One region of the Colwellia sp. BRX9-1 genome, then DNA from elsewhere that is predicted to be linked to it. Evidence: riboswitches for the same ligand, from Rfam matches in the RefSeq annotation. Region 1 holds a riboswitch; the other holds the start of a gene.

Region 1 (16,761 bases):
TTTAGCGCATTATGGTCAACGTCCGGTGGAATGGTTATTAAATAATGTCACATTAGACCCGCAATGGTGTTTGATTCATGCAACACATATCAACGAACAAGAACGCCAAGGAATTATTGCCAGTAAAGCGATTGCAGGAATTTGCCCAACCACTGAAGCAAATCTAGGTGACGGTATTTTCCCCACCAGTGAATTTTTAGCAGAAAATGGTACCTTAGCGATTGGCTCTGACAGCCATATTTCAGTGAATCCTATCGAAGAGTTACGCTGGTTAGAATACGCACAACGCTTAATTAAGCAACAACGTGCTATTTTAGCAACAGAAAATCAACCTTCAGTGGGTCGTAATTTGTGGCAACAAGCAGCCTTAGGCGGCGCTCAAAGTACAAATAGCAATACCGGTGAGTTAGCGATAGGTAAACAAGCGGATTTACTGGTACTTAATGCCAAAAAAGTGGCTTTGTTTGCTCACCACGACCAACACTTATTAGACAGTATGATTTTTGCAAGTCAGCATAATATGATTAACGACGTTATGGTCAATGGCCACTGGGTGATTAACGGCGGTGTTCATCACCTAGAGCAAGAGTCTGAACAAGCATTCTCTAAGCTATTGGCCAGTCTTTCTGCTTAGCATTAAACGGTTATCGCGCATCTAAGTTTTAGAACTGCTCGATAACAGCTTTATATCTTTTATAGGTTATTAATTTTTTAATTTACCTATAATAAAGAACTATACTGAGCAATTGTTTTACAAACTTTCGCTTGGTTGTCTCGGTGCAAATGTGGGGATTGTTGTTTGGCATTACAAAAATCAGTAAAAAAAGCTTTTACCGACTTTCTATCGCTGGTTATTTCTTTTAAAAATTGTTGTTCTTCAAGACTAAAATTGACAAGCTGACTCTTTAAGTCAGTATAAATTTTATCGGCCTTCAACCTTACTTTGGTATCTGTAGCTTCTGAAAAGGCATTAGAAATGACGTTTTTCTGTTCTGAAAACCACTCGTCTACTTCTGGTTGTGGATAAAAGTGTAAAAATAATGCCGCGGCGACGATTAAGATCAATAAATTTTTCATAATTCTTTATATAATTGAATGATTATATAAGAATAATCAATTTTGGGCTTATTCACTAATATTAATTGTTTTATAACGTATTCTTAGATAAATATCGTTATAATCTTGAGGCTCTCGTATATCAAGGATTTATCGTGAAATCAGAAGACAAGATCAAAAAAGCGCAGATACAAATTCCCGTTAAAAACATTAAAATACATCAACCCAATCAGGTAGAAACCTACCAGCCTCGTGATCAAATTTATGTGCGCAAAGTAAGTGGTATTTTCCAATTACTTAGGCAGCGGATGAACTTTTTTTTCTTAGCACTTTTTGCGGTACTGCCTTGGTTGCGATATAACGATCATCAAGCCATTTTATTTGATATTGCCGAACAACGCTTCACGCTCTTTGGACTAACCTTGTGGCCACAAGATTTAACCTTACTCGCTTGGCTCTGTATTCTTAGTGCTTTTTTACTGTTTTTTGTTACCACCTTTTTAGGGCGTGTTTGGTGTGGATATTTATGCCCACAAACTGTCTGGACCTTTATTTTTATCTGGTTTGAAGAAAAAATTGAAGGTACCGCTAATCAGCGTAAAAAACTGGACAGCCGCGAACTTGATTTTGACAAATTCTGGCGTAAAGCCTTAAAACATACTTGTTGGTTATTTTTCTCAATACTAACGGCACTAACGTTTGTCGGTTATTTTGCACCGGTTGATGAAGTGTTTATTGACTTTTTTACTTTTCAGGCCTCGTTTGCTTTAGCAGCGACTGTTTGGTTCTTTGCTTTTTGTACTTATGGTAATGCTGGCTGGATGCGTGAAATTATGTGTCTACATATGTGTCCTTATGCACGCTTCCAATCAGCGATGTTTGATAAAGATACCTTAACGGTTTCATATGACTTTAATCGCGGTGAAAGCCGTGGTGCACGCTCTCGTAAAGTAGCACATGAATCATTAGAATTAGGTGACTGTATTGACTGCAACCTTTGTGTGCAGGTCTGTCCAACCGGTATAGATATTCGTAACGGCTTACAATATGAATGTATAAACTGTGGTGCATGTGTTGACGCATGTGACGGGGTTATGGACAAAATGAATTACCCGAAAGGGCTAATACGTTACACCACCGAACATGAGTTACAAGGTAAAAAAGTTCATTTTATTCGTTCAAAATTAGTGGGTTATGCCATCGTTCTGGTAGTAATGTGTAGCTTGTTAGTTTTAGAAATTGTTAATCGAGCTCCGGTCACTATGGACATTATTCGCGACAGAAATGAACTGGCCAAAGAAAAATTTAACGGTGATATAGAAAATGTGTACACCTTAAAAATCTTAAATAAATCGCAAACTGATAACGTTTATCGCTTGTCTGTTAAGGGTATTGAAAACACTAAGTGGCATGGCGAACAAGAAGTCATGGTAAAAGCCGCCGCTGTGTATACGTTACCAATGAGTCTGTCCGTAGACCCCTATGAATTAAAAGGTTACATGACCGATATTTCATTTGTTATTGAGTTGGTTTCAGAGGAAGATGATGTTTCTCTTGAACATGAAAGCAGGTTTTTTAATAAACGCTAATGTCTGTATTTGATTTTACTACCCTATCACCCGACTTGATCTTAGATGGCCTAGAAAGTACTGGCCTCTTTGTTGACAGTGGCTTGCTGGCTTTAAATAGTTATGAAAACCGTGTTTATCAATTTCACGACGAAGATAAGAAAAAATACGTCACCAAGTTTTATCGACCACAACGCTGGACCGAAGCTGAACTTAGAGAAGAGCATAGCTTTTCTTTTGAGTTAGCAAAACATGAATTACCTTTAGTTGCGCCGTTAAAAATTGGTGGTGAATCGCTTTTTTCTCATCAAGGTTTTCATTTTGCTATCTACCCTTGTCGGGGCGGACGTATTTTCGAAGTAGACAATTTAGATCAGCTTGAATGGATGGGACGATTTTTAGGGCGTATTCATGCCGTTGCGGCGACAAAACCTTTTAAACATCGCCCGACCTATAACAAGCAAGAAATGCTTTTTCAGGCCACCGATATTATAAAAGACTCTGGTTTTGTGCCACATTACCTAAGCAAAGCTTTTTTTACTATTTTAGAACAAGTGGTTGATATTGCTGCGCAACAATATCAACCCAGCCATGAAATACGTTTACACGGTGATTGTCATGCCGGTAATATTTTATGGACAGACAAAGGTCCACATTTCGTCGATTTAGATGATTGTCGCATGGGACCTGCTATTCAAGACCTATGGATGATGCTTTCAGGTGATCGCCAACAACGGTTATTACAACTTGATACTATGCTTTCGGGATACGAAGAGTTTTATTCATTTGAACCCAAGCAACTTATTTTGATAGAATCATTACGTACCATGCGTGTTGTTAATTATATGGCTTGGTTATGTAAGCGCTGGCAAGACCCAGCGTTCCCGCATAACTTCCCATGGTTTAATACCGATAAGTATTGGGAACAGCAAATTTTAATGTTGAAAGAGCAAGTGTCTGCCCTTCAACAGCCACCATTAAGTTTATTACCTGCATAATTATTAATAGCGCAGGGCTATTGTTTGAGGAAAAACGTTAAATGAAAAAATTATTGAGTTTATTTGTGATGTTATTATTGCCATTAATGGCATCAGCAGCAAATTATCAAGAAGGTACGCATTACACGATCGTGAGCGAACAGGCGACCAAAAAGCCTGAAGTACGTGAATTCTTTTCATTTTACTGTCCACATTGTTTCAAGTTTTCACCTTTCATGACTAGCGTTAAAAAGCAGTTACCAGCAGGAGTTAAATTTGAATTCAATCACGTTGATTTTTTACGCGGCGCTTCTCAAGTTATGCAGGAAACGTTAAGTAAAGCGGTAGTTGTTGCCGAGCAAATGGACATGGAAAGTAAGCTAATGGGCGCACTTTTTAATTATATTCATGTGCAGCGCGCAGTCTTTACTTCTGAAAAAGATATTCGTAATGTTTTTGTTTTGAATGGCGCTGATGGCGAAAAGTTTGACAAATTAATGAAAAGCTTTGGTGTAAATAGCCAAGTAAAACAAATGAAGAAAAAGCAAACCTACTACGCAAAAAGTGGTGGTTTAACAGGTGTGCCAGCCGTTATTGTTAATGGCCGCTACAAAATTGAAAATGCAGGTTTAGACAAAAACAACTTTGAAGCTGACTATAATAACTTAGTGAAGTACTTGTTAACACTCAACTAAATGACCGTTAGCAAGACAATAAAAAAGGAGCTAAACAGCTCCTTTTTTATTGCGTTTTTTTTCTTTTTTATACAATAAATAGCCAAAAATTAACGCAACAACCAGTAAAGATAAACTCAGTAATATTTGCTGTTCCTCACCAACTTTAATACCTGCGCCCAGTAATGAAAATATCAACATCTGTGGAATAAAGCCAACACAAGTGCCTGTAACATATGGGATAAACTTTACCTTAGCCATGCCTGCCAATATGTTGGTTAAAAAGTTTGAGCCCGCAGGTAACAAACGAATGACTAGGGCTTTGCTGAAGGTGTCCGTTGAGAAAAAAGCAGACAGCACCATTACTTTGTCGGGGTAAGCGTCAAGCACCCTTTGTCTAAAAAAGGTTTTTGCGATAAATAACGTTAGCATGCAACCGAGTGTTGCCGCTAAAGTGGCCAGCAACGTCCCATAAACAATGCCAAAGATGTAACCACAAGAAAAAGCAGCGACTTGCCTGGGTAAACCGATACTGGTCAGTAATGCCAATAGGCTTAACACCATTAACACCCCCAGATACCCTTGAGGAATAAACTGGTCAAGTAGTGGCTGTAGGTTGTTGTTTTTCAATACATCTAAAGAAAATAACACGCTAAAAAGAATGGCAATACTAATTAATGTGGTCATTAAAAAAAGTGTTTTAGTTTGTTTGCTCAGCATCTCTATCCATATTAAACAATCATATCTGATAAAATTTTCGCTTTAGCTAAACTAAACTCTTCATCGGTTAAAAAACCCTGTTGCTTTAAATCAACAAGCTTGTCTAGCGAACTTATTAATTCGGAGTCATGAACAACAATGTCGTGCAATACCGCTGCGGTTTGCTTACTAGGTAGCGGTTCTTCTATTACGGATGCATCAATGCTTTCAGGCTCGGCCTTTTTTTTCTTAAAAACTTTTTTTATCGCGCTCTTAGCGATGGTTACTTTCAGCGGTCGTACCGTTGTTGCTTCTGGATTCAGCTGGCTGGCAATAAACCAACTCCAATCAATTAATGACTCTAAAATATCAAAATATTTAGCTTTGGTTAGACGCTGGTTACCTTTTCTAAAATATAAGCATACAACATATGTTTTAGCGTTTTTATCGGTTAAATAAAGCAGGACTTGTCGAGTTTCATCATCAATAAGCTTATGGCGATGCGCTTGATCAAATGACAAGCGCAGTTTGTTCTCGCATTGCTCATTGTAACCATGGTCAATATCTTCATTAATAATACTGACGTTGTTATCGTTTACCCAAATTTCACTTTTAACTATATCGGCAGTAGCCAATTGACTGTCTATTTCTGACTGATGGCGCTTGTAAAACGATACGGTTGTTTGGCTAGTATCGAGTTCAAAGCGTGCAAACATACCTCTTAATTTTGCTTTTTGATTGACCGTTTTTAGCCGTACTCGATAAAGCACCACCGCAACCACTAATATAAACAGGGTAAGCAGTAGTTTGCCATAAGCGCTATTGTTGAGTGGCAACAATTGTTCATCACTTTTATTCTCTAACTGAATACTCTTACTATTGTCACTTTTTAACGGGATAGCCTTTACCGATAATAATTGTTTATTGGTTAAATCTAACAGTAAGGGTTCGCCGTTGTGATCAAAGAGTAATGACACTTTATTTTTTGGAGAAAGCTCATCACGACTAAACGACAAAATAGGTAATGCAGCGCGACTTTGAGCCTCACTATTTACCATCGTGGTATTCAATTGGGCAAGTTGCCAATTTTTTGCATCGTTAATAAGATATAAGACACTTCCCACTGACGCTTCTAGGTTTCGCCCATAATAAGGGAAAATATTTCCATCAGTTCCTTGAGTAGATTTCAGCGGAAAAACAAGGTTATTTTGGTAAGAGTCTCGCCAGTCAGCACCTTTATCAGCAACAACAACTTGGTGACCGCCATCGTAGTCATGTTCTACGAGTAATGCGCCATAATGTTTTTTTGACCACGAAAAAGAACTAATGCTTTGAGCGCCTAAAATAAAGATCTCATTGTTAACGTCGTTTGTTTTCATAAAAGGGTTACTACTGGGCACCCTATAATTTCTTAAGCCAAATTTCTCAGGGTTAATGCGTAACACAACGCCAGAATATAAAGCACCTTCGCTAGCGTTGGCTGAGCTAGCGTTACTGTCAGATAAAGCAACAAGCATTAAGCCATAATCATCGTGCCATACTTTATTATATGGATTAAAGGCAATTTTCTGTATTTGATGTGTGGCAGTTGGCACCGCAATTCTCAGCACTTCTCTGCGTTGCTGCACATCAATTTTAATTGCCGCTGTGTTGTCGTATTGCCACTGTGTTATCACAGCGTCAAATGGCAATGCAACGGGATCGGCTAACAGCGTTAATCGCGCAACATTATTATTTGTTTTAGCGGGCTCAATATGTGCAGTAAAAAAGTTTTGGAAGCCAGTTTTATCTGCTAACGAAAAACTGGGGTGTAACGTTAGCGCGGTTAATTTAACTTGTTTATCGGTAGTATGATTATTTAAAGGTAAGCTTGCTAAAAAAGTGAGCTTGGCATTATTAAGTAAAGACAATTCGCCAGCAGCGTCTGCAATTAAGTATTGTTGCTTATTCTCATTATTAACAGGTAATGCAATAACGGTTATTTTATTGGTTGAACTTAGGCTAGGTAGCTGCGCTAAAACTTCGAGTTGAACTTCTTCAGCAATCGTTGTTAAGGGCGTTAATAGGCAGCAAAAAGCCAGCAACACTGGAAGTGTTTGCGTAGTTATTTTTTTTATATAATGAAAAACGTCCATATTTTGCCAACAATCCTAATTTTATAAAATTATAGATAATCCGTTTTAATGTTTCAATAAAATGACTTGGTGTGAATCAATAAATTGTGATTTTTTACTATCATTGAGATAGCTTAATCTTCCGTCGACAACTAATTGGTCGCCTAGCTCGGCCTTATCTTTAATATAATGTGCTTGTTTTCCCCAGATATGTACCGAACGTTCGATAGAAATATTTTGGGTTTGCTGTGTTATAGGCGAATACACTAAATTATTAACGGTTAAGTTAAGCGCGACTAATTCTTTATTATTCTCGGTTAGTACTAAATTAATATCGCTGCTTATTTCACCACTCATATGCACTTGGTTTATTGATTGGGCGTAACCCTTTGCAAATGTTTGTGCATAAGTGGCGTGTAATATTTCACGGTTAGCTTTTTTACTATTAAGTAAATAGCCTTGCACTAAAATAACATCACCCTTTTGCGAGTGAATAAGTGAACGATCAACAATATCACCAATAACTTTAACCGTATGATAACTCGTCCATTCTTTAAACTGTTGGCTCGTTTTGTCAAACCATCGGCTATGGGTCGCTAATACTAACTCAGCTACAGCAACGACCGGGTTTGCTTGATAACGAATATCAGGCTTAGCAACTAAATTTCCTAATAAGGTTACTGAACATAAATGATTTTGGCTTAGATGATTTGTCATGGCAATTTAATAAAAAAAACTATAGTGCTAATTTACTGAAAATCATCAGATTAAGCAAATACATGACATTAAATAACCATAATTTTTCTGTACTTTGATGATAAAATTGTTAGTATGCCGAACAAACCAAGGGGTGCAATAAAAAGCTGTTGTTAATAGGCTTTTGTATTGCTGAGAATTTTTACCCTTAATACCTGAAACGGATAATGCCGGCGTAGGAATGGTTAATATGTTGAATATTTATCGTAAACACTTTGTGTAAGTGCTTACTTATGGTGTATTTGCCTTATTGCTCTTTTTTGCTTGCATGCCACAAAAAGAGCCCAGTATGAATTTTATAAAATCTCCTATTTCAATTGCGGTAACAACGACTTTATTGACTTTTGCTAGCGTCACACAAGCAAATGAATCAACTGATATTGAGCGTATAACCGTCACTTCCAGTTTTAATAAGCAATCTTTAGCGCAAGCTCCTACTAGTATTGCAATCATCGACCAACAAAAAATAGCTGAGCAGGGCATTCAACATTTTGAAGAAGTTATTAATGGTGTCGCCAACTTAAATTTCTCTGGTGGAACATCTCGTCCGAAATATTTACAAATTAGAGGCGTCGGTGAACGCTCTGAATACCGCGGTGCGCCAAACTCATCAGTGGGTTTCATTGTTGACGATATCGATTTGTCAGGCTTGGGCATGGCAGCTTCTATGTACGATGTTCAACAAGTTGAAGTCTTAAGAGGTCCACAAGGTACACGTTTTGGTGCCAATGCGCTTGCGGGTTTAATTTACATAAAATCAAAAGACGCAACAGAATTACCTGAGCATGGTTTTAAAGTAACGTTAGGCAATGACGACTTAATTAATGTTGCCGGTTATAGCTCTGGTGCTGTCACCGAAGACTTAAATTACCGCATATCATTAGAGCAACATCAACAAAACGGTTATCGCGACAATCTTTATCTAAATAGAGATGATACTAATGGCATTGACGAGTTTTCTGGAAAGTTCAAATTGCAATATACGGCAACAGAAGATTTAAGTGTTGATTTTACTTATATATTTGCGGATAACGATAATAGTTTCGACCCATGGACATTAGATAACAACGGCTTTAATACGATCACGGACAACCCAGGTGTTGATAATCAAAAATCGCATGGCGGGGCACTAAAATTTAGTTTTGAAGGTTTGTCATTCGCAAAATTCGAAGCGATAAGCAGCTATACCACGACAGAGCATCAGCACGCTTATGATGGTGATTGGGCAAACGCAGATTATTGGGCAAGTAAAAGTTGTGATGGTGCGCCATGTGAATACAGTTACCTGTGGGACAAACGCGCCGATAGAGATGTTTGGTCACAAGAGTTTCGATTATCATCAAATGACGCCTCAAGAATTTTTGACAATACAACTGCTTGGCTAGTGGGTACTTACATTAGCAAAATGAATGAAGATAACGACCTTGACTCTTTTTATAATGGTTGGGAAGACGAAATACTCGACTCTACATACTCAGCTAATAATTATGCAATTTTTACCCAGTTAGACAGTGTTCTTAGCTATGGCCATGAGTTATCAGTAGGTTTGCGCGTTGAAAAACGTTCAACCGATTATAGCGATAGTGCTGGCGATGAGTTTGACCCGTCTGAAACCATGTGGGGCGGACACATCGCCTTAAGTAAGATCATTAACAATGAGCATTCTGCTTATGTTCGTGTCGCGCGTGGCTACAAAGCGGGTGGTTTTAATATGGACTTACCCGAGCAATTAATCCAATTTAAAGAATTTGATACCGAAGTCTTAGTCAATTATGAATTAGGTCTGCAATCGAATATGCTAAATAATACCTTAGTCAGTCGACTAGCCTTATTCTATATGGACAGACAAGATCAACAAGTTAATGCTTCTCAACAGAACCCTGATAAGCCACAGCAATTTACCATTTACACGGCAAATGCCACCAGTTCAAGCAGTTACGGTTTGGAACTTGAGTTAACATACCAAGTTAATAATAATTTAACGATCGACTCGACAGTGGGCTACCTAAACGCAACATATGATGTTTATGGTTATTCTGACAAGTACGGTACAAACATTGACATTTCAGGACGCGATTTAGCACACGCACCAAGCTATACCTTCAGCCTTGGCTCTACGTATCGCAGCGACAATGGCGTTGTCTTCAATGTGAACTGGTCAGGAAAAGATGAATTTTTCTTCTCTGATAGCCATGACGAAAAAGCGTCAAGTTCAAACTTATTGAATGCGAAAGTTGCTTATGAACTCGCTGATTGGTCTATTTCACTTTGGGCTAGAAATATTACCGATGAAAAAATCGCAACACGCGGCTTCTTCTTCGGCAACGAACCTGATTTAGATTGGGTAGCTAAAAAATATCAACGCTTTGGCGCACCAAGACAAATTGGTGTAACGTTTGATTATAACTTTTAAAGCTAAGCGCTCTTCAGCTAACACGCGGTCATCCTGAATTGATATGCCGCCATGTTGAAGTAACATGCCGTAATACTGAAGTAACACGCCGTTATGTTGAACTAACATGTCGTCATGCTGAATTTATTTCAGTATCTGTATTCGTTGCTAAAAGTAATGAGATCCTGAAACAAGTTCAGGATGACGTTTTTTAGCTTGGCAGAGCCGTTGTTAAAAGCCGCCTTGCCGTTATGCTGAACTAACACGTCGTCATGCTGAATTTATTTCAGTATCTGTATTCGTGGCTTAAAGTAATGAGGTCCTGAAACAAGTTCAGGATGACGGTTTTTTTAGCTTGGCAGAGCAGTTGTTAAAAACCGCCATGCCGTTATGTTGAAGTAACATGTCGTTATGATGAACTAACACGTCGTCATGCTGAATTTATTTCAGTATCTGTATTCGTGACTTAAAGTAATGAGATCCTGAAACAAGTTCAGGATGACGGAGGGTGTTCAGGATTACGGGTTTTTTAGCTTGGCAGAGCCGTTGTTAAAAGCCGCCTTGCCGTCATGTTGAACTAACACGTCGTCATGCTGAATTTATTTCAGTATCTGTATTCGTGGCTTCAAGTAATGAGATCCTGAAACAAGTTCAGGATGACGGGGGGTGTTCAGGATTACGGTTTTTTTTGTTCACTGGAAAAAGTGGCATACCATTAGGAAATAATATGAAAATATCTATAGAAATTAGTTTGTATCCTCTAGCTGAAGAAAAGTTTAAAACTGAAATTTGGGCATTCATTAAGCGCCTTCGAAATGTAGCGGGCTTAAATGTAGTGACTAATGGCATGAGTACACAAGTATTTGGTGATTACGACTTAGCTACCCGTCATGTCATGGCAGAAATAAAACATGTCCATCAAACCTTAAATGCTGCTGTTTTTGTGTGTAAGTTTATTGGTGGTGATCGCTCAGAAGTCGAAGCTGAAAGCTAATGGTTGAATCTTTATCAGCAACAGTCAATTATTTTGCGCATTTGCCTCTCTGGGAATTATTAGCGGTAATTTCAGCATTATTTTATGTGGTGTTAGCGGCAAAAGAAAATATTTGGTGTTGGCCAGCAGCGCTCGTGAGTACCATTATTTATAGCGTTATTTTTTATGATGTTTATTTATGGATGGACGCCTTACTGCAGGTTTATTATTTAGCGATGGCCATCTTTGGCTGGTATTGCTGGCGTCATGTTTCTTCGTCGCAAAATAACGCAACAAATAATAGTCATACAGGCACAGCATTGGCTATTCAAAGCTGGTCGCTACTCTTTCATACCAAAGTAGTGGTCTTACTAACTGCTTGCTCTTTGGCTGTTGGCTGGCTAATGGACAATTACACGCCAACACACTTCCCTTATTTAGATTCTGCAACTACGGTATTTGCGGTGTTTGCGACCTATTTAGTCACTAAAAAGGTTTTAGAGAATTGGTTGTACTGGATAGTCATCGATTTTGTTTCCATTTATCTCTATTTAGAAAAAGGCTTACAACCTACCGCTGTGTTATTTGGCTTATATGTAGTAATGGCTATGGTCGGTTATGCAATTTGGTATAGTAAATATCAAAAGAGTCATCAACAAGCAGCAGGCAATATAGCCTCGGCTACTGAGTAGTTGAGTGGCGGCTTTAATCAATCAAAAAAGTAACAGCAGCTCTGAAGAGATTAAAGCCTTACCTTGTTTTATTCATCGCGATTGTAAAATTGAGCGATTAACAGGGGGTGAAAGTCATCAATGTTTTAAAGTGACGGTTAACAAAAATACTATTGAGCAAAATTTTTTTGTAAAGTCTTTCGCGGGCCATCAACAAACAGCACAAGCCGAGATTGCCAGTCACTTATTAGCAGCAAACATGGGTGTAGCACCGGCTATCATTTATCATTCAGCAGCATGGCTTGTTACCGAGTTTATTACCGGTGATTCATTAAGCGGTTTTTATAAGCAACAAACTGTTAGTGTAGCTAATAACAAAGTTACGGTGGCGATGTACTTAATGGTAAAAACCCATCAGTTAACACCGCCAGAAAATCATCCGGTGTTAGCTATTGAAGAACTGCTTTACCACCAAGCTTCCAATAGTAAACTCTCGCAGTCTCAGCATGTCGCGCTAAAGAAAATAATCAGCGAAATAACACCTCCGCAAGCCAAGCATAATCACTTAGTACTTTGTCATGGTGATGTTAATTATGAAAACATTCGTGTAAGCGCTTTGTTTACTAATGAAAATCCGCAAAAGCATACTTGGTTAGTCGATTTCGAATGCAGCTGTTTAGCTGAAGCCGAATATGATCTCGCCATGTTTATTGCGATTAACGAATTCAGTGTTAACGATATAGATGCTCTAATACAAGACTATCAGCAATTTACTAATGCCACGATTGATAAAGAAAAAGTGTGTGCATATTTCGCTTGTTGTTATCTCATTAATGGCTTGTGGTACTTCGAGGCCGGCTATCAACACAAGCAAGCGCAAAAATTAATGGCTAAGGCACACCAGCAGTTTGTACTTTTTGATCAATTAGGCTTGTTAACAGAAAAAATAACATTATTATTTTAATCTGTACTATCTTTATTATCCTCAGTAATTTACTCAGTAATAGCTACTATTTATAAAGTAGCTCTATTGAATTTAGTTACTGGCTATTTAGTAGTTTATATCAACTTATATCGCGACGTTACTTTTGTATCACGGTGATTTATTTAAGTTATTGAACATCTGGCAGCGTAATAAAAATGCAATAAAGGCTTAAGATTTTAATAATGCAAATCAGCCGTTAAATATTTATTTTATTGTTATTCTTTTTGTTGATCAGGCGTGATGTCGATGCTAATATTTACTACAAAGATCATTCTGTTGTTTATCTATATAACAAGGAATGTTAGGTTTTTTACTTTCAAATCAGGGATTAACAATGAATAAAATTATGCTTACAACAGTTGCTGCGGCAATTTCTTTGACTTTATCGGCATGTTACCAAGATGATGGTACTGTTCTTGCGCCAAACCAAGCGCCACCGGTTCCACCAACACCTTCTACATTAGATGTATCAGGTTCTGGTATCAAAGGTGTATTAGCTAACGCTTTAGTTGAAGTTTTTGATAGCTCAGATGTAGAAACTGCTCTAGCTAACACTCAAACAGATGAAAATGGTGATTACACACTTTCATTAACTGATGCTTCTGGTGAAGCAATCACAGGTACTTTTTTCGTACGCGTAAGTGCTGACGAAGATACTACAATGATTTGTGATGCTGAAGCTTGTGGTGACGTAGTTAGAGGTGGAGTTGTTCCAGCATCACAATTAGTGGGCTTAGAACTTTCAACAATGAGCAATTCTGACGGTAGCGGTACAATCTCTGCTGAAGTTAATGCATTAACAACACTTGCAACTGAAACTATTTTAGCTGTAATTGAAGACGATGCAGATATTGACCTTTCTGACCCAGAAGTTTTTGAAGCGTTTCAAGTAGATGCTTCTCGAGTGATTGGTGCTACTTTAGGTTTAGATTTATCTGAAACTAACATTTTTGATGTTGTAATTGTTGATGCTTCTGTATCTGCAAATGTATCAACAGATGATATGATAGCAGCAACGTTAACGCTTATTAACGGTTCGCTTTCAGGTTTAGAGCCAGGCACTGATGAAACTCTTGCTGATGCAATTAAAACTTATATCGCTGCTGTTAAACTAGTTACTAAAGCGATTATTAATAACCCTGGTGCAGCATTAGATGCTGACTCAGTAGCGGCAATGGCAAGAATTAATGCTGTTCAAGCTAAAATTTCACAAGCAATTATAGGTTTAGCATCAGTTATTTCAGGCGATACAGGTAATACTGTCGGTATTGTAAATATTCCTGACGTAATCAATCCTGATGATATCGCAGCTTCTGTTGATCTAGATGACGACATTACTGGCGGTACAGGTGGTACTGGCGGTACAGGTGGTACTGGCGGTAACTAATCCCAGTAACTATTATCTGAATAAAAACCGATAGACTTATCTATCGGTTTTTTTTTGCCAGAAATGCTCAATAATAATGCTAAATATAGAGAAATAGATCAGAATAATCAGCTAAATATTTAATTGCCGAATAACCCCGTCACCGCCATAATCATTGCAAGATAGCCATATTTAATAATACCAGCATAGCGTTTGTAATAGTCGTGCTTTCACTCTTGTTTAGTCGTTTTAATTTAATTGTCTAAGTTAGCTTTAGTTTATCTATAGTTAGTTTATTGCAAGCTAGTTATAACCTAAGTTATTTAGTTATTTCGCTATTTCATTTTGGTTTGATATAATTTTTTGTAAGATTTTGACATCAAAAATGTAAAATAGGGCATATATGAATAAGAATAAATTAACACATTTAAAAGCACTGGAAGCTGAATCAATTCAAATAATGCGTGAAGTTGCTGCTGAATTTGATAATCCTGTTATGTTGTATTCAATAGGGAAAGATTCTTCTGTTCTTTTGCATTTAGCGCGTAAAGCTTTTTATCCGGGTAAAATTCCCTTCCCATTAATGCACGTTGATACGGATTGGAAATTCAAAGAAATGATTGAATTTCGTAATAATCTAGCAGAAAAGTATGACTTCGATTTAATCGTCCATAAAAACCCAGAAGGGCTTGCTATGGGTGTAGGTCCGTTTACTCACGGTAGTGCAAAACATACCGACATCATGAAAACACAAGGTTTGAAGCAAGCATTAGACATGCATGGTTTTGACGCCGCTTTTGGTGGTGCTCGTCGTGATGAAGAAAAGTCTCGTGCTAAAGAACGTGTTTATTCATTTCGTGATAAAAATCATCGTTGGGATCCTAAAAACCAACGTCCAGAGCTTTGGAATATTTATAACTCTAAAGTTGATCAAGGCGAAAGTATTCGTGTGTTCCCATTGTCTAATTGGACCGAGCTTGATATTTGGCAGTATATTTATCAAGAAGATATTGAAATGGTTCCACTTTATTTTGCAGCCAAAAGACCTGTTGTTAAGCGTGATGGCTCGTTAATCATGGTAGATGATGAACGCATGCCTCTAAATGAGGGCGAAGTGCCTGAAATGAAATCAGTACGTTTTAGAACGCTAGGTTGTTACCCACTTACCGGCGCTATTGAATCGACTGCAACAACATTGCCTGAAATTATTCAAGAAATGCTTTTAACAACCACTTCTGAGCGACAAGGTCGAGTCATTGATAATGATTCAGCCGGTTCAATGGAAAAGAAAAAAATGGAAGGGTACTTTTAATGAACACTGAACAAACATTATTGGCAACAGATATTGAAGGTTACTTAAAGCAGCATGAAAACAAAGATATGCTGCGTTTCATCACCTGTGGCAGTGTAGATGACGGAAAGTCGACATTAATAGGCCGCTTACTTTTTGATAGCAAAATGATTTTTGAAGATCAGATGGCTGCTATTGAAAAAGATTCTAAAAAGTTTAATACCACAGATGGTGATTTTGATTTAGCGTTACTCGTTGACGGTTTACAGTCTGAACGCGAACAGGGTATTACGATAGATGTTGCGTATCGTTACTTTGCTACCGAGCAACGTAAATTTATTATTGCCGATACTCCAGGCCATGAGCAGTACACACGTAACATGGCAACGGGTGCTTCTACATGTGACTTAGCCATTATATTAATTGATGCGCGTCACGGTGTGCAAGTACAAACAAGACGTCATTCATATATCTGTTCATTATTAGGTATTAAGCATGTGGTTATTGCTATTAATAAAATGGATGCAGTAGATTATGATCAAAAGACATACCAAAAAATTAAAAGTGATTACCGTGAATTTGCTAAATCATTAAACATTGAAGATGTTCGCTTTGTGCCTATTTCAGCTTTACGCGGCGATAACGTAGTCAACGAAAGTGAGCATATGCCTTGGTACCCGGGTTCACCTTTGCTTAAGTTATTGAATACCGTTCAAATTAGCGGTGAAAAAAATAGTGCTTTTCGTTTTCCTGTTCAATACGTTAATCGTCCTAATTTAGACTTTAGAGGATTTGCCGGTACGATCGCTTCAGGTGAAATTCGTGTTGGTGATACTATTGTTGCACTACCTTCAGGTAAGCAAAGTAAAATTAAGTCGATAGTAACTTTTGATGGTGAACTTGAAACGGCTTATGCCGATATGGCTGTAACGCTGACGCTTGAAGATGAGATAGATGTTAGTCGTGGTGATATGATCGTGCGACCGCATGAGCAACCCGCTTCTTCTAATACGTTTAGTGCAGATGTAGTGTGGATGGATGAAGCGGCACTACAAATAGACCGTGAATACATTATTAAAGTAGGCACTCATGCTACGTTTGGCTCTGTTGATAAAATAGAGTATAGCGTTAATGTTAATACCATGGAAAAGCAAGACGTACAGCATTTAGCGTTGAATGAAATAGGGCGTTGTAACTTTACGTTAAACGAACCTGTGCAGTTTGATGCTTATCAAGAGA
Region 2 (16,761 bases), on a different contig from region 1:
TTAGCTTTAAAGCCCGCTAATAATTCGGTTAACCATGTGACTTGTTCAAGATTGGCTATTAAGCCAATCTTAATGACACTGGGTGGTTTATCACTAATTAATACCTTAGCTTGTTGTTGTAATGTCTCGCTAGCGACCGGATTTATCGAGACAAGGCGGTTAGCGTTTTGTACGGTATTCGCGGTGATCAAATGACAAACTTCAACACCCAAGGCATGACCTGTTTTTATATCGGCGGCAATGCCCGCACCACCAGAGCAATCGCTGCCAGAAATCGTCCATACAATCGGTTTTTCTTTAACACTTTCTGTCATAGCTTTATCCTTGTTGCCTTATTGATGCCAAAAAGGTGTATCTAGGGTTGGGGTTGATGGGTGAGCGGTTTGTCGTTGCTGCATTACACCCGCCATGTATCCTTGCTCGCCAGCGACAATGGCTTGTGCGAAGGCTTTTGCCATCAGCACCGGACTATCTGCCAAGGCAATTGCTGAATTTAATAATACGGCGTCGTAACCCATTTCCATAGCTAGACAAGCATCTGAGGGTTTACCAATACCCGCATCTAAAATGAGAGTTGCATCTGGAAGCCGCGAACGAATTGTTGCTAAATTATAAGGGTTCATTAGACCCTTACCTGTGCCTATTGGCGATGCCCAAGGCATGATCACCTGACAACCTAAGTCATATAAACGCTGACACACCACTAGATCGTCGGTGCAATAAGGTAGCACTTTAAAACCCTCATTTAACAACTGTTCACTGGCCTTTAATAGCTCGATAGGGTCTGGTTGTAAATTATAGTCATCACCGATAACTTCCAATTTTATCCAATCCGTTTGAAAAATTTCGCGGCTCATTTTTGCTAGGGTTACCGCTTCTTTAGCTGTTTTACAGCCCGCCGTATTGGGTAATAAAAATCCCTGAGTCTCTTTAACAATCTCTTGAATATACTGCCAAATTTTTGCGCCTGACTGTTGCGCAGGGTTTTGGCGTTTTAACGACAAGGTGACAATTTTTGAGCCACTGGCTAATATCGCTTTTTTCATGATCTGTGGCGAAGGATAAAGTGCGCTACCAATTAATAAACGACTATTAACCGCTTGTCCGTATATCATTAGTTCGGTTGAAAATGTCATCATTAACCTCCCTGAATAGGAAACAGTACATCTATACTGTCCTCTTGATTAATTGTGGTTTTTTGATAGTCAGCTTTACCAATAAAGTCACCATTAAGGGCTACGGCAAAACTTTGTTTTTGCTGCTCTGGCGTTAAATAATGCAGTAATGCCATTGATATATTGGGTGTTTTACTGGCAATGGTGATTACTTGTCCATTGATAAAATAGGTTGTTATAGCTGCTTTAGTATTCATTGATGGCTAACCACTTATGATAAGGAGATTCTGTTAATGAGCGACACTCGAAAAAATGCGCAACGGTAAACTCTAACTGCTTTAACACAACCGGCGCAATAAGGTAGCCGTGGCGAAACAGTCCATTGACTTGGATAAGCCGATTTTGCAGTGATATTTTAGCTTGGTTATCACTAAAAGCAGGTCTTAACTGGCTAATATGTTGATGAATATTGGCTTCAGCAAATCCAGCATGGACACTATAAGCCGCGCTGAGTAATTCCATTGAAGAACGTACCGTCATTGGCGCGCAGTCTTCACTTTCGATTTCAGTTGCTCCCACGACATAAAAGCCGTTAGTTTTAGGGGCTATATATAATTGATAGCGAGGGTGCATTAAACGAATAGGCCGGGTAATATTGACTTCAGGGGAAAATAACTGAAATATCTCACCTCGTACTCCTCGTAAATCTTTTAAGGGGGCTGCGGTGTTTTCGCCTGCACTGTTGCGTGCGCCTGCACCGCGACAGTCAATTGCTAAATCAGCAGCAATAATATGCTTTGACGTGTTAGTTTGCTTACTGCCTTTGTTGCCTAGTGGGTTATCCTCATGGTAAGTGACTAAACAGCTCGATTTTTGCTGTTCAATGTTAACGACAGGTGAATTTTCTAACCAAGTAACGCTACTTTTTTCTAGCTGCTTTTGCAGGGCTTTTAGTAATTTACGATTACCTATTTGCCCTTCTTCAGGTAAAAACAACCCATGATTAAAGCGATGAGCTAATTCAGGCTCAAGGGCAAGTATTTGTTGGCGATTCAGTTGCTGTAGCTGATGTTGCGGATAATGATTTTTGATATAAGCCATGAAACGCTGATAATCGCCTTGGTCTTGTTCATGGCTAACCATTAAGGTGCCTGCTTGTTGAAAATAAGTGTAACTGTCTAATTTAGCAAGAATCTCAGGCCAAAGCGCTAATGACTCAAAGCCCATTTCAACAATATTACGATCGCTATGCATAGCTTCACCTAGCGGCGTTAATAAACCGGCAGCAGCATAAGCGGCACTTTGGTGGCCCTGTTTATTATCTTTATCAACCAAGGTCACTTGATGACCTTGATTAACCAAAGACAATGCCATTAAACGACCCACTAATCCTGCGCCAATAACAACGATATTGGCACAGATTTGAGTAGGTTTAGGGAACTGCTGAGAAATAGTCATCGGCTGACTATTTCACCTGATGGTAAATTTCACTACCGGCCGCTTTAAATTCCGCCGACTTTTCAGCCATGCCTTGTGCAATATCGGTTGGCGTTGCATCTAAAACAATGACTTCGTCAAGTAACTGTATTTCTATTTTATTGCTGGCTTCAAGACCCGCGGCATAATCACGTACTTCCTGAGATATTTTCATCGAACAGAATTTTGGCCCACACATAGAGCAGAAGTGGGCAACTTTACCTGATTCTTGTGGCAAGGTTTCATCGTGATAAGCCTTGGCTCTTTCAGGGTCTAAACCGATATTAAATTGATCGTACCAACGAAATTCAAAGCGCGCTTTGCTCATCGCATTATCACGAATTTGTGCCCCCGGATGACCTTTTGCTAAATCGCCGGCATGGGCAGCAATTTTATAGGTCATTAAACCTTCTTTAACATCTTCTTTATTGGGTAAGCCTAAATGTTCTTTAGGAGTGACATAACAAAGCATGGCACAACCGTACCAACCAATATTAGCGGCGCCAATACCCGAAGTAATATGGTCATAACCCGGTGCAATATCAGTCGTTAACGGACCTAACGTATAAAAAGGTGCTTCACCACAATGTTTAAGTTGCTCGTCCATATTTGCTTTGATCATATGCAGTGGCACATGCCCGGGGCCTTCAATAATCGTTTGTACATCATGCTGCCAAGCAATTTTAGTTAATTCGCCTAAGGTATGTAATTCGGCAAATTGTGCTTCATCGTTGGCATCAGCAACCGAGCCCGGGCGTAAACCGTCGCCGAGTGAAAACGAGACATCGTATTGCTTTAATATTTCACAAATATCTTCAAAGTGGGTGTATAAAAAATTTTCTTTATGATGCGCTAAGCACCACTTCGCCATAATTGAACCACCACGTGAGACAATACCGGTGACACGCTTAGCGGTCATTGGAACATAGCGTAATAATACACCGGCATGAATGGTAAAATAATCAACACCTTGCTCGGCTTGTTCGATAAGGGTATCGCGGAAAATTTCCCAGGTTAAGTCTTCTGCCACGCCATTTACTTTTTCTAGCGCTTGATAGATAGGCACCGTACCAATGGGCACTGGCGAGTTGCGCATGATCCATTCGCGGGTTTCATGAATATTACGACCCGTTGATAAATCCATTACCGTGTCTGCGCCCCACTTGGTCGACCAAACCAGTTTTTCTACTTCTTCTTCAATGGAAGAGGTCACCGCCGAATTACCAATATTGGCATTTACTTTAATTAAAAAGTTACGACCAATAATCATCGGCTCACATTCTGGGTGGTTAATGTTTACCGGAATAATTGCTCGGCCACGCGCGACTTCATCACGGACAAACTCTGCGGTAATTTGCGCTGGAATACTGGCGCCAAATGACTGACCTTTATGTTGTAGTAGTAAGGTTTTATCTTTGACCTCTTCACGTTTTAAATTTTCACGAATGGCAATATATTCCATTTCAGGGGTAATGATCCCTTGGCGAGCATAGTGCATTTGGGTAACGTTTTGACCTTTTTTAGCGACACGCATTTTAGGTAAGTGTTCAAAGCGTATTGCGTCAACACCATCGTCAGCTAAACGTTGTTGAGCATAAGTAGAGCTATTTGATGTTAAGAGCTCAACATCACCACGACTATCAATCCAACTTTCACGCAGGCGAGGAATACCTTTGTGTACGTCTATCTCGACACTTTCATCGGTATAAAAACCTGAGGTATCGTAGACGCAAAGAGGTTCATTTTTTTCGTAGGTTGGCTTATCTTTATTACCCGCTAATAAAGTATCAGACAAGGTGATTTCGCGCATACCTACCTTGATATCGTGAATTTTACCTTGCACATAAACTTTTTTAGAATTTGGGAATGATTGATCAGAAACGTTTTTTAAGAATGTTTCAGCTTGTTCGCGACGTTCTCTGCGAGTGAGTTTGTTAGCTGGTTTGGTCATTTTTTTGCCTTTTAATAATATGCATTTCGTTATAAATGCACGAATAAAAAAGACGAAGTGTAGAGTGAGGAAAAAATAAAAAAGTGACGAATTAATCCTTTAACTCTTTTATTTTACCTTGTTCCCTTACGCAGATATTAATCTGATCAGGTTCTACGGATCCCGCTTTCGCGATCTCAGCTTTGAATATTTCTTTAGAAATAATCTCAGCACTCCGACAAGTAATTGTGGTGATTCTATCGTATTAGTTTCAAAATACGCAATCATAATGTTGTATTTGGTTATAATTAATTTTTAGATAACGATGTGAGTCGTTGACAGATCTTACCCTTTTTAGGGTTCACAATTTATATTACACAATGCTAGTATATTGTATACGAGAGAGTGTTAGGACAATAACAATGATAAAAAAACGGATAACGACTTCACTTGCTGGCTTAGTTTGCGCTATGGTTTTTGCTGGGCATGTTAGCGCGAGTAATTGGCAACAAGAAAGTGGCAAAGTAACGCACCAAGAAAAATTACGGGGTACTATTACACCAGAAAGAAAGTGGTGGGATTTAATTCATTATCATCTTAATGTAAAAGTTGACCCTGAAACTAAGCTTTTTTCAGGTAAAAACACCATGACTTATAAGGTGTTAGCTAAAGGTGAACGTTTACAAATAGAACTACAGGCGCCAATGAAGCTTGAGAAAGTACACCAAAATGGTAAGGCGCTTGAAGTAGAGCAAGATGGCTATTCTTATTTTATTACCCCAGCCAGTAAGCAAGAAATAGGCTCGGAGCAGAAGATAACTATGTACTTCTCTGGACAGCCCGTTACCGCAAAAAACGCCCCATGGGATGGCGGTATTACTTGGAAGAAAGACAGTAATGGCCTCGACTTTATTGCCACTTCAAATCAAGGCATTGGCTCTAGTATTTGGTGGCCAAATAAAGATCATCCTGCCGACGAGCCTAACAATGGCGTGTTAATCAGCGTTGAAGTGCCAGAACATTTAATGGATGTGTCTAATGGTCGATTAATTAAAGTTGAACACAATAAAATTGATAAAACAAAAATTTATCATTGGCAAGTTGTGAATCCTATTAATAATTATGGGGTCAATATTAACATTGGTGACTATGTTCATTTTGGTGAAAAGTATCAAGGTGAAAAAGGTCAGCTTGATATGGACTACTATGTTTTACGGGAAAACTTAGCGAAAGCAAGAAAACAGTTTAAAGAAGCAAAACGAACCATTGAAGCGTTCGAGCATTGGTTTGGTCCTTATCCGTTTTATGAAGACAGTTATAAACTGGTGGAAGCACCATATTTGGGGATGGAGCATCAAAGTTCGGTGACTTATGGTAATGGTTATCAAAATGGTTATTTAGGGCGTGATAGAAGTAGTACTGGCCCAGGATTATTATTTGATTTTATTATTGTTCATGAATCAGGTCATGAGTGGTTTGCCAATAACATCACCAATAAAGATGTTGCCGATATGTGGATCCATGAGAGCTTTACTAACTATTCAGAAAGTTTATTTTTAGAGTATCATTTCACCAAAGAGCAAGCCTTTGAATACGTTCGTGGTCAACGGATGAATATTGGTAATCAATCCCCTATTATTGGCGAATATAATGCTAATCGCGGTGGTTCTGGTGATATGTACGATAAAGGTGGCAATATGCTGCATACTATTCGCCAAGTGATTAATAATGATAGAAAATGGCGAGAAATACTCCGTGGACTAGGTAAAGTTTTTTATCATCAAACAGTGACTACCCAAGATATTGAAAACTACATTAGCACACAATCAGGTATCGACTTAAGTAAGGTATTTGATCAATATTTACGTGATATACGTATTCCCACTTTCGAATATTTTATCAAAGATAAAGTGATGAAAATTCGTTGGGGTAACGTGGTTAAGGGTTTTGATATGCCGTTACGCGTCACTATTGCCGGTAAAACACAGTGGCTGGCACCAACAGCAACTTGGACTACTGTTGAACTTGAGCAGGAAAATCCAAATATAGCCGTTGATGCTAACTTTTATATTTCGACACTCAGTGTTTTAGGTCATTAGTTTTAAAAGTTAACGGTATAAAATTAAAAAGGAGAGCTTATTGCTCTCCTTATACGTCAACGGTCAGTTAAATATTGCGCTTAAAAAGCGTATTTAAAACCAACAGAAAGTAATTTAGTACCGTCATACGTTTCATAAGAGGCTTCAACGCTCACTTTTTTATTGAGGCTATAACCAACACCAGCGCCGAAACCAAACTCCCATGAATCATCAGACGCTGATTCGCCACGGTAGCTTGCTTTGAGGTCTAAGTTTGCATAAGACGGCATCACATAAACATATGCGCGATTGTTGAAGTCGTATTGACCACGCAAAGACAAAGCGAGTAAGCTTTCTACTTCAATTTTAGCACCGTAAAGTGAGTCGTCACCAACACCAGAACCGAGACGAAGTTCAGGCATCAAGTAAAAGTTTTTCGCTGAATTTTCAATTTTATATGCCACTGAGCCATAGATAAAGTTCAAAGAAATATCGTCGCCATCAGAGCTATCAGATAACTGACCGAATCCACCGCCCACTTGCCAATCAGCAGCTACGGCTGTTAGGGAAAGACTGAAAAGAGTGAGTGCAATAGCGGTTTTCTTAAACATAATAAATCCTTTATTTTATTTGGGTTAACTTTAGGTTAAATTAAGGTGAAGATTTCGCGCAGAGCTTAACACCAAGATATTTTTTGTTCAATAATCTTTAATAAATTATAGTCTGGCACTTGGCAATTAATAACATCAGTGGCAATATCTAACGATGAATAAACATTTTTTTATCTCTTCAAAACTTTATTTACTTGGACTTATAGCACTATTATTGTGGGTTTTTTGCTTACCGGTTGCAAAAAGTTATGCAATGAAAAGTGAGAGCACAGCAAAGCTATGTCAGCGCTCGCCATCATCATGCCTAGAAAAAGTTAATATTGAATTAACCCAAGTACAGCCGAAAAGCCGCATCTGGTTTAGCTTAATGCAATTCAAATTATCCTCGCTATTTATTTTGCAACACAGTGATGAGCTTTACCAAGAAACAAAGCGTTGGATAAACGATGAAGACCTACCGATCCCTTTTCAAGTCACTCTTTATATGTATTATGCTAAGTGTTTACTTAGTCATGGCGACTTAGTAGAAGGGAAGCGTTATATTTATAAAGCAAAAGCACAATTAGCAATAATGAATGAAGTTTATCCATCTCCAATTAAACTTATTGAAATTGCTAACTTACAAATGTTTATTGGTGAGTTACCTGAAGCCTATGAGTCACTTAATGCTTTAAAAGAAAAATATAAAAACAGTCATAATCCGCAGTTTATGATGGATCTTTTTGGTCATTTAGGGCACGTCGCTAGGCAACTTGAATTGTATGATGAAGCGCTTGCTCACTGGTATGCAACCGTTCCTTGGAGTTATAAATATGGCAATGAACAACAAATAGCGACAGTACATTTTAATTTAGCGCAAGCACAACAACACGCTGAACAATTCTCATTGGCTGAAAAAAGTTATTTAGCCGCAATTAAGCATGCTGACATTGCTTTAGATGTTGTGAAAGCCTCTCATGCAAAATTGTACTTAGCCGAAATAAAGTTGCTGGGCGGTGATAAAGAACAAGCCGAGGAGCTATTACTGGCCATTAACGAAGAACTCTTAGCGCCAAACCTGCTATTAAAGCTTAATGACCTTAAGGGTGAATTATAAAACCTTTAAGAGGGAGTCGATAACAAAGCATACTGCAAAAAGGTTTGATAAATCCTTATGGTGAATATCTCGCCATCATAGTAAAGCCCAATTTATTAATCGGGTTAACATAATTTTATCCATTTCAATAGGCTGTTATTCCTGATATTTATCCACTATCATTGTCTTTAAAGAATGTAATCAGGTCAATTCATATGTCAGCAGTTACGCAAAAACTAAACACCATCAAATCTAAAGCTGCAATTGCTTGGGGGCCAAATAAACCCTTAACAATTGAAGAAATTGATGTAGAACTTCCCAAAAAAGGCGAGGTTCTCGTTAAAATCATCGCTTCAGGCGTTTGTCATACAGATGCTTTCACGCTTTCAGGCGAAGACCCTGAAGGAATATTTCCAGTCATTTTAGGGCATGAAGGTGGCGGAATTGTTGAACAAATAGGTGAGGGTGTCACCAGTGTTGCGGTTGGCGATCATGTCATTCCTTTATACACACCTGAGTGTGGTGAGTGTAAATTCTGTAAATCGGGTAAAACCAACCTGTGTCAAAAAATTCGCGAAACCCAAGGTAAAGGCTTAATGCCTGATGGCACCTCGAGATTTTCATTAAACGGCAAAGCTATATTTCACTATATGGGCTGTTCTACTTTCTCTGAATATACTGTTTTACCTGAAATATCTTTAGCGAAAGTTAACCCTAAAGCACCGCTTGAAGAAGTGTGTTTATTGGGTTGCGGAGTAACTACCGGCATGGGCGCAGTCATGAATACGGCGAAAGTTGAAGTAGGTGATACCGTGGCTATTTTTGGTTTAGGTGGTATTGGTTTGTCGGCTATTATTGGCGCTGCTATGGCGAAAGCAAGCCGTATTATTGCGATTGATATCAACGAAAGTAAATTTGAGTTAGCCAAAAAGCTGGGTGCAACAGACTGTATTAATCCCAAAGATTACGATAAACCTATTCAAGACGTTATTGTTGAATTAACCGATGGTGGTGTTGACTACTCTTTTGAATGTATCGGTAATGTTAATGTGATGCGTTCGGCCTTAGAGTGTTGTCATAAAGGCTGGGGTGAGTCTATTATTATTGGTGTTGCTGGCGCAGGACAAGAGATTTCAACTCGCCCATTTCAACTGGTTACTGGTCGAGTATGGCGTGGTACTGCCTTTGGTGGGGTGAAAGGTCGTAGTGAGTTACCTGAGTATGTTGAACGCTATCTTGCCGGTGAATTTGCTTTAAACGACTTTATTACCCATACCATGTCGTTAGAAAAAATTAATGAGGCCTTTGAATTAATGCACGAAGGTAAGAGTATTCGTAGTGTTATTCATTTTAACCATTCGTAAGTACCTAAAAGGTTGAAGATCATGTTAGAAAAAATTAGCAGTAATAAAATGTTTGGTGGCGTTCAAGAGCATTTTCAACATCATGCTGAAAGTCTAAAATGTCCGATGCGTTTCGCTATTTATTTACCTGAGGGTGCCAGCAAGCATTCACCAGTGCCGGTTTTATATTGGCTTTCAGGACTGACCTGTACCGATGAAAACTTTGTACAGAAATCAGGAGGACAGCGCATGGCATCGGCACTCGGTATAGCCATTGTTTGTCCTGATACCAGCCCGCGCGGGGATGATGTTGCCGATGATGAAAACCAGTCTTACGATCTAGGGTTAGGTGCGGGTTTCTATATAAATGCCACCGAGAAACCTTGGTCTACTCATTATAAAATGTATGATTATATTGTTAATGAATTGCCAGCGTTAATTGCAGAAAACTTTCCTGTATCGAGTAAAAAATCAATCAGTGGTCATTCAATGGGTGGGCATGGCGCGTTAACGATAGCGCTAAAAAATCCTGATAAATATTGTTCGGTATCTGCTTTTAGCCCCATAGCTAATCCAATTAATAGCCCTTGGGGACAAAAAGCGTTTAGCGCTTATTTAGGTGATGATAAAGCTTTATGGCAGCAACATGATGCAAGCGTGTTGATGAAAGCAAGTACACAGCATATACCGGCATTGGTTGATCAAGGTTTAGCCGATGACTTTTTGCAAGAGCAACTTCAGCCAGAATCATTGATTTCAGCGGCGCTGAGTAATAACTATCCACTAATACTTAACCAACATCAGGGATATGATCACAGTTACTTTTTCATCGCCAGTTTTATTGAAAGTCACTTATGTTTCCATGCGAAACATTTGGGGCAGTCTTAATGTTTACAGTTATTTCACCTGAACATTTTAAGACTATCCCATGGAAAAATGGCCAAGGTGAAACTATTGAATTGGCGATTAATGACGGCGGTACTTTAGCTGACTTTATTTGGCGCTTGAGTATGGCGAATGTTGTTGAAGATGGAGTCTTTTCTGATTTTTCAGGTTATCAGCGTAATCTCATTCTCATTGCCGGTAAGGGCATTAATTTACAACACGATAACCGTAAAACTGATCAGTTGAATAATATCCTCGATGTCGCCAATTTTGATGGGGGTTGTCGAACCGTTGGACATTTACCTGCAGGCGAAATTACCGATTTTAATATTATTACCGATAAAGAAAAGTGCTCGGCCGTTGTGGAAACCTTGCTAGCTCAACAAACAGTTGAACTTAAAGCTGCAGACTTATGCTTTGTTTACAGTTTATCGGGTGCATTCCAGTTAACGTCATACCAAAATCACCAAATAATAAAGGCAGGGCATTTATTGAAATTGAATACCCTTAAAGCAGGGGAGATGACGATTACAGGACAAAAGCTGATCGTGGTTTACTTAACGCAAAATACCTAGGCAAAATTTAGTGACAGCAGGTGTTTATCGCTGAAAATAGTCATTTAAACTTTTATTTCAGCGATAATATTTTTTCTGTTTTAGAGTATGGAGATATTAATAAAAATTCAATGCACAGGACGTTAAAATGAAAGCACACCATTTAGTCAAAGTATTCGCCTTGTTGCTGATATTCTCACCGTTTGCTAATGCTGAGAATACTGCTGACAATAGCCGCAAGTTACCTATCGACGAAAGCTCAACCACAAAACATAGCACTAAGGTTAATGGTAAAAAATTCGACTACACTGCCACTACAGGTACTCAACCCGTATGGGACAGTGAGGGTAACCCAACCGCCAGTTTGTTTTATACCTATTACCAACGCAGCGATGTTAAGAATAAAAGCGCACGACCTTTATTAATTTCTTTTAACGGCGGCCCAGGTTCAGCATCTGTTTGGATGCATGTTGCCTACACCGGCCCACGTGTTTTAAATGTTGATGACGAAGGATATCCATTGCAGCCTTACGGTGTTAAGACCAATGACTATTCAATTTTAGATGTTGCCGATATTGTTTTTGTTAACCCAGTTAATACGGGTTATTCACGAGTTTTACCCGACAAAGAGGGCAAGATGCCTTCGAAAGAACAACAAAAATCGATGTTTTTTGGTGTCAATGCCGACATCAAATATCTAGCAGATTGGGTCAATACTTTTGTGACCCGGAATGAGCGCTGGCGTTCACCAAAATATTTAATCGGTGAAAGTTATGGTACTACCCGTGTTTCAGGTTTAGCTTTAGAACTACAATCACGTCAGTGGATGTATTTAAATGGTGTGATTCTCGTGTCGCCAACCGATATTGGTATTAAGCGTGACGGACCAGTAAAGGCCGCAAATCGCCTACCTTATTTTGCAGCTGCTGCCTGGTATCACCAAGCACTAAAGAGCGATTTACAGCAAAAAGACTTATTGGATATTTTGCCTGAAGTTGAAAAGTTTACTATTGAGCAATACATACCTGCACTCGCTAAAGGTGGCTTTATTAGCCCAGCAGAAAAACAGGCGATAGCTGAAAAGGTCTCTTATTATTCAGGACTTTCGGTCACTGAAGTATTACGCAGTAATTTAGATATTAGCGCTTCCTATTTTTGGAAAGAACTATTACGTGACCGTGAGCAAACAATTGGTCGTTTAGATTCACGTTACTTAGGTATTGACGAGAAAACAACCGGTTCACGTCCTGACTACAATGCTGAATTAACGTCATGGCTGCACAGTTTCACGCCCGCCATTAATTACTATTTACGCGAAGAGTTAAACTATAAAACAGACATTAAATATAATATGTTCGGTGATGTACATCCGTGGGATCGCACTAACAATAATACCGGTAAAAATTTACGTTTAGCGATGGCACAAAACCCTTATTTAAATGTCATGTTCCAAGCCGGTTACTACGATGGTGCGACTAACTATTTTGATGCTAAGTACACTATGTGGCAGTTAGATCAAAGTGGTAAAATGCAAGACCGTTTGTCTTTTAAAGGCTACCGCAGTGGTCATATGATGTACCTTCGCTATGAAGATTTAAAAGCGGCGAATGATGATATTCGTCAATTTATTAAAGCGTCTTTACCTGATAATAAACAAGCCGCTAAATACAAAGCTGCTTCGCCACGATAAATTATCTTAGCACTTAAAAGCAAGCCGATTAAGTTATCATTTATAACTTAATCGGCTAATATGTTATTCCTCTTCATCTACTTCTTTAAATCTTTTTGCCGCATCATTTTTCTTATAAACCTGCTCCATAATAGGTTCAAAAGAGTTAGGGTGGATATTACCAATAATATTGACAAATACCGCCTCATTATCTGAAAGTGACAGTACAACTAAACCATCAATTACTTCACCGTTTGACTTGATGAACATCAGTGAGTAATCAGTTGATTCATCATCATTCATTCTTACTACATGTTGCCAACCATCGGCACGTAAATTAGCTTGAGTTTCAATGAAATTATCTTTAAACAACTCACTGTTTTTTTCAACGTTATAAACACTTATACGAACACCATCTACGTCATCCAATAAAGCATCAATTTCAGGGTCTTCATCGGCATCAATAACCCAACGTGCTGTGCCAATGGCTAATGGACCTAAAGACAAGTTTATTTCGCTGTCAGCTTGCCACCAATAAGGTGATTCAATATCGGCATAGCCAGCATGACTGTGAAGTCCCCCTGCGGTAATGCCGCACCCGGTTAAGAAAAAGCTTGCTGCAATTGCTAATAGCAAGGTCACTTTCTTTAAAAAATAGTGAGATAGTTTCATGGTTTACTCGTTATTTTAAGTCAATATCAATGTTAAGTGATTTGGTTACTTTATTAATTTGTGCAGGGTCTATTTCACCAACAATGTTAATGAATACCGCTTCTCGGCCGTCCTTATCACTTTTATTGTTAATAACCATAACCACTAAACCATCCATAAGGTCATCAGTGATTTTGGTGAATACTCGTACCTTTTCATCTTCTTCATTGACCGATACAATAGGTAACCAGTTTTTAGATTGAATATCTTTGCTGACTTTTGCAATTAAATCTATTGCCGGTTGATCGCTACCTTTCATATTATAGATTTGTACACGAACAGCTTTTAATTTGCTGATTAACTCTGATGCTTCTGGATCAGACAGATTAATTTTGCTAATAAAACCTAACATGGTTTTATTTAAATTAACCATCACTTTAGGTTCACCATAAACTGAGTTAAGGCTGGCAAAGTCTACATAACCTCGCTCTTTTGTAATGTCATCGGCAAAAGCTGAACTGCTCATTAATAATGATGAACTAAATAAAATAAGTGCTGATAATAATTTTTTCATGATGTTTCCTTAAAATGATTAAGTGGTTTAAATAAACCTTGGTTCAATGGTTGTTGTATATTTTCGTCAAATGTTTGCTTTATTTGCTCTGTTGATATTTTTTTAGCGAATGATATATATTGCAAAGCGATTGCTAACTCTTGCTCAGCATGTTGTATTTCTGCCAGTGATGGCTGTTTATTTATAGGATCACTTAGTATATTGGTGTTGAGTAAAGCGATAGCGGTAACGGTTGCGGCTAGCGCACTAAGTTTTTTCCAGCTAGGCGTAAAGTAGCCAAAAATCACATGACTGCTTTTTTCAGTTTTGCTAATGCCCTGTAACTTGTTTTTCAAATCGGCTGATAAAGGCTGCAAACCTATGTCATTTAAATGTTGTTCAATATGTAACGCTGTTTCCAACTCAGCAATTTGTTGGTTACTAAGTTGTTCATTAGTTAATTCACTGCTCTCGGACAATACTCTTGCTAGCACGCGGGTGTCAGCTGAAAGGTCATTGTTCGCTAAAAAATCATCTAATGGTTTCTGCCATGATTCTTTATTATTCATGGGTATACCCCTTTAAATTATTTCGCAATTCACGTCGTGCACGATGTAAATAGACTTTTACTTGGCTGGTGGTTAAGTTAAGTGATTTCGCCGCAATACTTTGGCTGTTTTGTTGTACATCACATAACATAATCAACGAACTATAGGGTTCTTTTAAACAAGCAATCGCCTCACTTAACCAACGACTTAATTGTTGGTGCTGTAAATTCCCTGCCGGTTCTTCATGTTTTTGTGTCACTTGATGCTCTTCTTCAACTTGGCTGAATTCCTTACGCTTACGCAATTTATCAATACAAGCATTACGGGTTACCGTAGATAGCCAAGCCGATACTTTTTCAATATCTACTTGTTGGATGTTATTCCATAAACGCGTAAAAACATCTTGTGTAATATCTTCCGCTTCATGTTTATCACGTAAAATATACAAGGCTAACGAATAGATTCGTTGCTGATGCTGTTCGAGTATTTTATTAAATTTATTTCCTTTCATAGTTATAATTACGCACTACTTTGTGAAAGGTTACAAATTAAGTATCTTATTTTTAATTTATTATTAAAAAGAGTCGCCAAAGTGATTGGTATGATAAGTAGATTCAATATAACTAATAGGGTAGGGTTTCTTGAAATAAATTGGTTAATCAATGTGTTATCGTTAAGAAATGAATCTGTGGATAAAATGATATTAAGTTAAAAAATTTTTATGAATAAGCTTAATTGAGTCGATTAAAGACAATTTTTAGTGATGGCCATTATAATTGCGACAGGTGATTTTTATATTTTATTGAATTTTAGGCATAAAAAAACCGATGAAAACAAGTTCATCGGCTGGATAGCTTTGGGGAAGCTAAAATATAAAATTATTACAACAGGTGCTCACTAAAAGAGAACAAAATCATTATAGAGTAACAACTCTATAAGTGTAAAGTAAAAAGTGAAGTAATTACTCAGTTTTTTGTTTTTTTCGGTTTTTGGTGCTTTTAGTGGTTAATCTCGTCGGGAATGAGAATGTTCTCGGTAGTCTCATATAGGGTCAAATTCTCATGTGACTGCGCATAATGTTTGATACTACCAATCACCAAATGAGATTGGCTTTTAATGCTCAATCTGGCATGAATAACTAAATACGAATAAATCAACAAATGCTTGATCTACCTAATGCTAAATGTATTATGGTTTTTATATACTACCTCGTTGTTTTTAAATAAAAATGTACAATCGTACTTAGTACGTCGAAAATAACGTATTAAGCCAAATATGCAGAGATAGATATAGATTTCTAATCGAACAAAGGAACAAGGTTTTACCTTAATTGAGTTGGTAGTAGTAATTGTAATTTTGGGGATCTTAGCTGTTACTGCTGCACCAAAATTTATAGATATTAGTTCAGATGCTAACAAGGCCGTACTAGAATCTATGGGAGGGACTCTTATCTCAAGCTCCAAGCTAGTGTATGGAAAGTCGATAGTTCAGGGGATACAAAACCAAGCTTTAACAAACATTGATATTGATGGTGATGGGAATGATGATATTGAGATTAAGCATGGTTACCCTAGTGGCAATAGAACAACGGGAATAGCTAATGCAGTGAATCTTGGAGAAGACTGGGCATATGGTGATACTTTCGGTGGAGGGTATTTCTATTTAACTCGTTCGTCTTTAGTTTGATTCAGTGGTATTACTAATAATAATATACCTATCACAGGAACCAAATGCTATTTGACCTACAAGGCACCAACAGCAATTGACCTATTACCAACAATTACATATACAACGAACGATTGTTAACAGAAATAATCAACAATTAACAAGCTGTCTAACTAAGTCAGAAAGGCTTCTGTTAGTGATCAGTTGTCGTTAAAATCCGCCACTAGATCATGTCAACTAAGCGGACAAAATGATCATATTCTTATCTCACTAAGTGCCCCATAGTGAGATAGAAAACCCGTAAAGGCATAATATGTCTAACGTCTGCTTCAGGCTCTGAACTGCCCTTAATAACTCAAAAGCTTAATGTTAACAAAGATACGGTAGCTGGCGTTAGCCTTGGCTTCTCTAACGACAAGTAATCCAAAAAATCGGTCATTAGTTTAATTGGTAAATTATGCGTTTAATCAAGTAGAGTCAATAAAAAGCCGACGATAATATAACTTATCGACGGTTTTATTTTAAAGGGACTTTATTAGGGATTGGGTGCCCATCCCCTAGACATCGGCATTAAATAATATAGCTTACATAAATCATTCATTCGATTG

The links. Region 1 has a riboswitch for thiamine pyrophosphate ahead of H4J76_RS10775 (TonB-dependent receptor). Riboswitches for the same ligand answer to the same signal wherever they lie in the genome.
Region 2: linked by a shared signal. The riboswitch ahead of thiC (phosphomethylpyrimidine synthase ThiC) and the one ahead of H4J76_RS10775 (TonB-dependent receptor) in region 1 are both predicted to bind thiamine pyrophosphate.

The regions. Positions count from the first base shown of each region.
Region 1 covers NZ_JACGVM010000010.1:10,549-27,309, reverse strand. The annotation lists gene H4J76_RS10815 (formimidoylglutamate deiminase) at 1-634, shown strand, start outside; gene H4J76_RS10810 (hypothetical protein) at 721-1,077, opposite strand; gene ccoG (cytochrome c oxidase accessory protein CcoG) at 1,212-2,645, shown strand; gene H4J76_RS10800 (serine/threonine protein kinase) at 2,645-3,622, shown strand; gene H4J76_RS10795 (thiol:disulfide interchange protein DsbA/DsbL) at 3,664-4,296, shown strand; gene H4J76_RS10790 (TVP38/TMEM64 family protein) at 4,327-4,995, opposite strand; gene H4J76_RS10785 (SHOCT domain-containing protein) at 5,007-7,109, opposite strand; gene H4J76_RS10780 (single-stranded DNA-binding protein) at 7,155-7,805, opposite strand; TPP riboswitch at 7,925-8,043, shown strand; gene H4J76_RS10775 (TonB-dependent receptor) at 8,134-10,257, shown strand; gene H4J76_RS10770 (hypothetical protein) at 10,964-11,230, shown strand; gene pnuC (nicotinamide riboside transporter PnuC) at 11,230-11,901, shown strand; gene H4J76_RS10760 (phosphotransferase) at 11,906-12,844, shown strand; gene H4J76_RS10755 (hypothetical protein) at 13,200-14,252, shown strand; gene cysD (sulfate adenylyltransferase subunit CysD) at 14,635-15,543, shown strand; gene cysN (sulfate adenylyltransferase subunit CysN) at 15,543-16,761, shown strand, end outside.
Region 2 covers NZ_JACGVM010000005.1:216,687-233,447, forward strand. The annotation lists gene thiE (thiamine phosphate synthase) at 1-314, opposite strand, end outside; gene H4J76_RS07540 (thiazole synthase) at 333-1,136, opposite strand; gene thiS (sulfur carrier protein ThiS) at 1,139-1,372, opposite strand; gene H4J76_RS07550 (FAD-dependent oxidoreductase) at 1,362-2,573, opposite strand; gene thiC (phosphomethylpyrimidine synthase ThiC) at 2,581-4,542, opposite strand; TPP riboswitch at 4,648-4,769, opposite strand; gene H4J76_RS07560 (M1 family metallopeptidase) at 4,944-6,620, shown strand; gene H4J76_RS07565 (outer membrane beta-barrel protein) at 6,701-7,210, opposite strand; gene H4J76_RS07570 (tetratricopeptide repeat protein) at 7,365-8,306, shown strand; gene H4J76_RS07575 (S-(hydroxymethyl)glutathione dehydrogenase/class III alcohol dehydrogenase) at 8,501-9,649, shown strand; gene fghA (S-formylglutathione hydrolase) at 9,671-10,516, shown strand; gene H4J76_RS07585 (HutD family protein) at 10,516-11,088, shown strand; gene H4J76_RS07590 (S10 family peptidase) at 11,216-12,757, shown strand; gene H4J76_RS07595 (DUF4252 domain-containing protein) at 12,821-13,408, opposite strand; gene H4J76_RS07600 (DUF4252 domain-containing protein) at 13,419-13,961, opposite strand; gene H4J76_RS07605 (hypothetical protein) at 13,958-14,509, opposite strand; gene H4J76_RS07610 (RNA polymerase sigma factor) at 14,502-14,999, opposite strand; gene H4J76_RS07615 (hypothetical protein) at 15,923-16,174, shown strand.